Regions from separate parts of the Paenarthrobacter sp. 2TAF44 genome, predicted to be linked through region 2. Evidence: riboswitches for the same ligand, from Rfam matches in the RefSeq annotation. Region 2 holds a riboswitch; the other holds the start of a gene.
What was found. Region 2 has a riboswitch for thiamine pyrophosphate ahead of thiO (glycine oxidase ThiO). Riboswitches for the same ligand answer to the same signal wherever they lie in the genome.
Positions count from the first base shown of each region.

Region 1 (3,860 bases), on a different contig from region 2:
AGGAGCGACGTCCGTGACCAGCGGTCCCAAGGTGTAGAAGGGGGCACCTTTGCACAGTTCCTGTTGGCGCTCCACGTTCTCGCGGACCAAGTGGAAGGGAATGTGTCCGGGTCCTTCAACCATCACCTGCACATCGAATTCCCAAGCCCGCTGGGTCAGCTCTGCAAGCGTATCGAGCTCGGCGAACTGCGCGGCGTCGTTGGCGTCAGCCGTGGCACCGGGGCGCAATCCGTCGCCCAGGGAGAATGCGACGTCGTACTTGGCGAAGATTTCACAGAGCTCATCAAAATGCGTGTAGAGGAAGTTCTCCTCGTGGTGCGCCAAGCACCACCCGGCCATGATCGAGCCGCCACGGGAGACGATGCCTGTCACACGGTTTGCCGTCAAGGGCACGTAGCGCAGGAGCACCCCGGCGTGGATGGTCATGTAGTCAACGCCTTGTTCACACTGCTCTATTACGGTGTCCCGGAAGATTTCCCACGTGAGTTTGTTGGCTTCACCGTTGACCTTCTCCAGGGCCTGGTAGATGGGCACGGTGCCGATCGGAACGGGGGAGTTGCGGATGATCCATTCGCGGGTTGTATGGATGTCGTCTCCGGTGGAGAGGTCCATGACGGTATCGGCACCCCACTGGGTTGCCCATTGCAGCTTGTCAACTTCCTCGGCGATGGAACTGGTGACGGCCGAGTTTCCAATGTTGGCGTTGATCTTGACCAGGAAGGCCTTGCCAATGATCATGGGCTCGGACTCGGGGTGGTTGATGTTGTTGGGGATGATGGCGCGCCCGGCAGCCACTTCGCTGCGGACCAGCTCAACGTCGCAGTTCTCCCTCAGCGCCACAAACTGCATTTCCGGCGTGACGATGCCTTGTTTGGCATAGTGCATCTGGGTGACGGTCTTACCTTCGACGGCGCGGCGGGGCACCGGTTGCGTTCCCTTCCATTCCTGGGATGCTGCGCCGCGGCGTACGGCTGATTTGCCGTCGTCGAGCAAGTTCCTCTCCCGTCCGGAGTATGCCTCGGTATCTCCTCGGGCTTCGATCCATCCGGTGCGGAACGGTTCAAGGCCCACCACGGGGTCACTGCCCGGTCCGGCAGTTCGGTATACCTGAAGTGGTTCATTGGCCTCACCGTTGGGGGAGGGCTCCAAGGCAATCTCCGTAACGGGGACGCGGATACCATGTGCCGGGTCTTCCAGCCACGCCAACGAGTGGGATTTCAGTGACTGTGTGACGGTTTCCGTCGTCTTTTCGCTGATGTTGGCCTGGTTTTCGGCAGGGCTGTGCTGTGTTTCGGTGGTGCTCAAAGGATTACTCACTTCCTTCGCCGGCATTACCCGGACAGGTTCAACGGTCGCAGACTGCTTCAGTCCGATCTCAGCCCCTGCAGGGGCCCCCGTGTGGTCGTAGACGAAGCTACCACAGCTCTCATCGGGGACACAGTCATCGTCGTAGCGCTTACCCATCCCGGAGGTTTGTGGCATGTCGGCAGATTAGTCTTTTGGCATGGCCTACATCATCGAATTCACCGGTCCAGTGCTTGTGGCAGGCGACGATCAACGGCACGGGCTCTGGTCCGTTGATGGCAAACTCACGTTCGAACGTCCAGTCGCTGCGCCGGATTCCGTGCTGGATGGATGGGTCCTTCCTGGTTTTGTGGACGCCCATTGCCACATTGGACTTGGGGTCGGCGGGGCCGTTGATGAGCAGACAACTCTTGCCCAGGCGCAGGCCGACCTGAAAGCCGGCACATTGTTGATCCGTGACGCCGGCTCGCCAAGCGATACGCGTTGGGTTCAGCGCAGGGAGGATCTCCCACGGCTTCTTCGCGCCGGACGCCACATCGCCCGGAGCCGGCGTTACCTGCGTGGTTTGGGCCACGAAGTGGAGCCGGACGAACTCGTGGAGACAGCCCGCAAGGAAGCCCGGGACGGGGACGGTTGGGTGAAGCTCGTGGGCGATTGGATCGATCGCGGGACGGGAGACCTCTCGGTTTCCTTCCCTCGGAACGTCGTGAGGGATGCGATTGCGGCCGCACATGACGAAGGGGCCAGGGTGACGGCCCACTGCTTCGCTGAAGACACCATTGATGACATGCTCGACGCCGGGATTGACTGCATTGAGCACGCCACAGGACTCTTGCCCAGGCATATTCCCCGTCTTGTGGAGCAGTCTGTCCCGATTGTTCCTACGTTGGTTAACATCGCGACTTTTCCGGATATCGCTGCCCAGGCTGCCCCGAAGTTTCCGGTGTACGCGGACCACATGACCCGGCTTTGGGAGCGACGCCGTGAAAGGGTGCTGGAGGCCTTTGAAGCCGGTGTTGGCATCTTTGCGGGAACGGATGCAGGGAGCGTGATCAAGCACGGCAGGATCGCTGACGAAATGAAGGAACTTTACGACGCCGGCCTGCCGCCCACGGCCGTCCTGGACGCCGCCACGTGGGGCGCACGGAAGTGGCTGGGAGCCCAGGGCATCAGCGAAGGGGCAAGTGCCGACGTCGTGCTTTGCCGGGATGACCCGAGGAAGAACCTTGCAACTGTGGCGAGCCTGAACCATGTCGTCCTGCGGGGCAAAGTGGTCCAGTGGGAATAAATTGAAGCTTCAAGTAATTTAGATAAGTAGAACGTGCCGAAGGGCGGCCATCTATTAAATCGGGAGCTTGACATGACCACGACATCCAATCAGGACCTCCTTCCTGCCGAACTCACTATGGGCACCGTCATGCTCAAGGTTGGCGATATGAGGGTCATGAGTGACTATTACCAGCGCGCCCTGGGGTTGGAGATCGTGGCCGAGCAGGATGGCGGGCTGTACCTGGGGCGGGTGGGCAAGCCAGTAGTCCATCTCGCTCCCGCTGCCGGCCTGCAGATTCCAGGCCGTGGGGAAGCCGGGCTTTTCCATACAGCCATCCTGTTCCAGGACCAGCCTTCCCTGGCGGCCACCATTGCCACGGCCGCAGAGTATGAGCCGCGCGCTTTTGTGGGCAGTGCCGACCATTTGGTGAGCGAAGCGTTCTACTTCACAGATCCGGAAGGCAACGGCATTGAACTCTATTACGACAAGCCGCGCGATGTCTGGCAGTGGGATGGCAAGAATGTGGTGATGGACAATGTTGCTTTGCCGCCCCAGCGTTTCCTCCAGCAGCACTTGAATGAGGCGGCCGTGACTGGCCAGCGGGAAGCAGCTGCCGGCGTCGGGCACGTGCACCTTCAGGTAGGCGACGTGCAGACTGCCCAGGATTTTTATGTGGACACCCTGGGTTTTGAGAGGACGGCGGGCTGGCACGGGCAGGCGTTGTTTGTTTCTGCGGGCGGCTACCACCACCACATGGCGATGAACGTGTGGAACAGCCGCGGGGCCGGGCCCCGCAGGGATACCCTGGGCCTGGGCGAGGTCCTGATCGAAGTTCCGACTGCCGATGACGTCGCCGCACTGGCTGACCGGCTGAAAGTTGCGTCCGTGGCGAACCGCCACACGGGCCTGGAGCTGCAGTTCGAAGACCCTTGGCGCAACAAGCTGCGCGTGGCAGTGCGCTAAGCACCCTGGCGGGAAGCGCCCTCGCGCTGGCTTCCGAATGCAGGGGCCGGGACTGCACTAGGCTGGGCATTGACGGTATTTGCCCCCTGGGGCCCTTGCCGCCGCCCCGTCAGCACGAACGAATGAGAGCACTCTCCATGGGCTTTGCCGAAATTTTTGTAGCCACCCACGATGAAGCACTCAAGAGGGCAGCTGCCTTGGACCGGGGTGCCGACGTTACCGGCCCCGCCGTCAGGATCGATGGCATCACCGACTTTGAGGTCGAGCAACTGGGGGACCTTGCGGGCAAAGCCGTCCATGCTGCCGGTGCAGACTACGAGCT
Region 1 is NZ_JBFRFP010000008.1:155,372-159,231, forward strand. It holds gene thiC (phosphomethylpyrimidine synthase ThiC) at 1-1,305, opposite strand, end outside; TPP riboswitch at 1,301-1,408, opposite strand; gene AB4Z15_RS10215 (amidohydrolase family protein) at 1,505-2,593, shown strand; gene AB4Z15_RS10220 (VOC family protein) at 2,666-3,538, shown strand; gene AB4Z15_RS10225 (hypothetical protein) at 3,661-3,860, shown strand, end outside.
Region 1: it holds a riboswitch for thiamine pyrophosphate, as region 2 does, so the genes downstream of both, thiC (phosphomethylpyrimidine synthase ThiC) here and thiO (glycine oxidase ThiO) in region 2, are expected to answer to the same signal.

Region 2 (3,860 bases):
CACTTTTCCATCGAGCATCAGTTGGGCCGCTGCCATTCCGGTCATGAGGGATATCTGCGCGTTCCAGTCCTCCACAGGCAGGGAAGGCGCGGCCACAATCCTGTAGCCCCCGCCGCCGGTCGCCTGGACGATTTCCTGCTCGGGCATGTTCAGATTGGCGCCACCGCGCAGCCGTTCCAGTTCCACCCGCTTCAGGCCAACCTCCTTGAGGAGCTTCAGGACCGGTGGGGCTGTGCCGGCATCGATCTGTTCCTGGGCACCCTTGTAACTGAGCTTGGCGCGGCTGCGGACAGTGCCACGGGCCACCGACGTAGTGGACACCTCCGCATTGTGGTCGAGTTCGAAGTCCCACACGAAGGCGCTGCAGTCCTGACCAGCCAACAGGCTTCCGGCGTTCTCGCTGATCACTTCCGGGTGCAGGGGGATCCTCCCGTCAGGAGCGTAGAACGTTTGTCCCCGTTGCCGCGTCTCTGCATCGAGCGCCCCGCCGGGAGCAACAAAGGATGGCACGTCGGCGATTGCGTAGAGGACTTTGTAACCGTCACCGGCCCGTTCAATGAATACCGCCTGGTCCAGATCGGTGGACGTTGCTGGATCGATGGTCACGAACGGAATGTCCCTGAGGTCACGCTCTGGCAGCGTGTGGTTTTCTACTGCTTTCCGGGCTTCCGCCACGGCTTCGGCCGGATACTCGCCTGGGAGCTCCAGTTCGGTCCGAAGGGCTGCAAATGCCTCTGCGAGCTGGTCCGACGAGTCGTCGACGTTGGGCGAAATCCGATGATGTGACACGAAAATCAGGTTAGCCCGAAATCGCTGGATAGTCTTGAACCATGAGCACTTCCTTGGACGATAATGCTCGCGTCCAGCGCCTCTCTTCGGAGCTGCTGGGAGCCATGGCGTACGGCGAGCTCTCGGCGTTTGGCCGGCTGTCTTTCGACTCCCGGTACGCTCCCACCCTGCACGACAGGGCAGTGTTGGCAAAGATTGCCGTTGGGGCTTACGGAAACTTTGCCTTGATCAGCAGCCGGCTCTCGGAGATGGGACTCGATGCCGAAGAGGCCATGCTTCCGTTCCAGCGCTCGTTTGACCACTTCCATGAGCGAACAAAGCCGGCGGACTGGTTTGAATCAGTCATGAAGGCCTATGTGATCGACACCGTGTCATCGGACTTTTACCGCATGGTCGCTTCGTACCTCGACGGCGGAACGCAACTCTTTGTCCAGAAGGTGGCCTCCGCCGACCAAGCCACGGAAGTATTACGCGTCCTCCTGCGCAGGGCCCTGGCTGATGATCCTCGCCTGGCATCGCGACTGGCTTTGTGGGGCCGCCGCCTCGTCGGTGAAGCGCTGACCCAGGCCCAACGCGTGGGCATGGAACATCCTCACTTGGGACCGCTGCTCAAGGGCGGCGGGGATGCCCGCACTGCAGTCAAGGTCCTTACCGCTGAACTTGCCGAGCGGCATGGTCGACGGATGTCCGGGCTCGGGCTCACGGCTTAAGAGACTTTCGCATATCCTCGGCTGCCGCCAGGGCGCCGGCGGTGATTATCCGGCGTCGAGCGCTTCCAGCAGAGTCTTTGCCGCCGCCGTCGGATCCTCCGCCTCAGTAATGGCCCGCACCACGACGATCCGGCTCGCTCCCGCAGCCACCACCTGTTCAATGTTGGTGAGGTCGATGCCGCCAATCGCGAACCAGGGGAGGAGGACGCCACCTACGGTCTCCGCATCCGCGCGCTTTACGGCTTCTGCGGCATATGTGACCAGATCCAGCCCGACTGCTTCACGGCCGGGCTTTGTGGGCGTTGCCCACACCGGACCAACACAGAAATAATCCAGTCCGCTCCTGCCAGGGGAGGCGGCTATCGCGGCGTCAACCTGTTCCGGCGTATGGGTGGAAAGGCCGATCACGGTGCGGTCGTGGAGGAGATGCCTTGCCGCGGGCAGGGGGATGTCCTTTTGCCCGATATGGAACACCGGAGCCCCGGAAATACTGGCAACATCGGCGCGGTCATTGACGGCCCACAGCCGTCCGTGCCGTTGGGCAACGTTGTGCAGAACCTCCAGTACCTCAAGCTCCTCAGCGGCCTCGAGCGTCTTGTCGCGAAGCTGGATGATGTCAACGCCGCCCTCAAACGCGGCGTCGACGAAGTCTTCGAAATCGCCTTGGCGTTTGCGGGCATCAGTGCATAAGTAAAGGCGGGCAGTGGTGTGGACATCATGCTGGGTCATGGAAACCAGAGTAGTTCCTCTAAACTGGGCACGTACTGCGGGAGCCGTGACAGCGTCATATGACCGTCCGGCTGAGAGGGCTTCAGCGCCGACCGCTTGACCTGATCCGGCTAGTACCGGCGTAGGGAAGGAAACACATGGCAGAATCCGGCCAAACCCCCTTGCAGGCAGACGTTGCAGTGATTGGTGGCGGCATCGTTGGCCTTGGCATCGCCCACGAAGCGCGCCGCCAGGGCCGCTCGGTGGTCCTCATTGATCCCACCCCCGCGGCCGGTGCGACGTTTGCTGCCGCGGGGATGCTGGCTCCGGTCAGCGAACTCCACTACCAGGAGGAACACCTCCTGGAACTCATGCTGGAATCCTCCCAACTGTGGCCCGCTTTCATCCGGAGCGTCCATGGCGGCGAATCAGCCACCGGATACCGCACGACGCCGACAATCGCCGTTGGTGCCGACGCCGCCGACCGCCGCGCCCTCGCAGACCTCCGCACAGTCCAGCAGGCCGCGGGCCTGCACGTGGAGCCATTGTCATTGCGGGAGGCGCGCCAACGTGAGCCTTTGCTGAGTCCACAGATTTCCTGTGCCTTCGACATACCGGCCGATCACCAAGTGGACCCGCGGCGGCTTGCACGATGCCTCATGGAAGGGTTGGCAGCCCACGGACCAGGTGACGCAACGTGGGTTTCCGGAGCGGAGGACGGTTTCGCCCTGCCGTTCCACGCATCCCGTTTGCTCTGGGATGGGGACCGCGTCTCCGGGGTTGAACTGGCTTCTGGCGCAGTCGAGGCCTCGGAAACTGTGATCGCCTGCGGGCTGGACGCGGCAAGGATCGGTAATCTCCCCGAGGGTCTCAGTCTTCCTCTGCGGCCCGTTTACGGTGACATCCTCAGGCTGCGCGTTCCCCACCACCTCCAGCCCCTCCTCACATCCACCATCCGGGGCATGGTCCGCGGGGTGCCGGTCTACATCGTGCCCCGGGATGATGGCACGGTGGTGATTGGAGCCACCCAGCGCGAGGACGGCCTATCCGCCTCCACCAATGCAGTCTCCGCCGGAGGCGTCTACCAACTCCTGCGGGACGCTCAAGTCCTGGTGCCTGCCGTGGCGGAGTTGGAACTGCTGGAAGCGACAGCCCGCGCACGGCCCGGCACTCCGGACAACGCACCATTACTGGGACGCGTTGCCGGGCGCGCGGGCACCATCGACGGTCTCGTAATCGCAACCGGGTTCTTCCGCCATGGCGTCCTGTTGACGCCTGTGGCCGCCAAAATCGTAGGCGGGCTAATCAGCGCCTCAGCCGATCCCCGATGGTCCAACTTCACCCCTGATCGATTTACGGCAACGCCGGATGACCGCCTCCAACCAGCAACCAAGGACACACCATGAACATCAAACTCAATGGCTCCGTTCATGCCGTGGCGGATGACGCATCCGTCAGCACGCTCGTCAGCGCCATCACAGGCCGCATCCTGGACCACCGCGGACAGGCGGCCGACGGCGGCAAGCTGGGTGTCGCCGTCGCACGCAATTCCGAGGTAGTGCCGCGCAGCCAGTGGGCCGCGACTGCGCTCGCCGATGGAGACGAACTCGAACTCGTAACCGCAGTCCAGGGAGGCTGAAAAAATGACAGTAG
Region 2 is NZ_JBFRFP010000012.1:25,415-29,274, forward strand. It holds gene AB4Z15_RS13260 (RNB domain-containing ribonuclease) at 1-789, opposite strand, end outside; gene AB4Z15_RS13265 (ferritin-like fold-containing protein) at 831-1,499, shown strand; gene thiE (thiamine phosphate synthase) at 1,545-2,228, opposite strand; TPP riboswitch at 2,256-2,373, shown strand; gene thiO (glycine oxidase ThiO) at 2,366-3,613, shown strand; gene thiS (sulfur carrier protein ThiS) at 3,610-3,846, shown strand; gene AB4Z15_RS13285 (thiazole synthase) at 3,851-3,860, shown strand, end outside.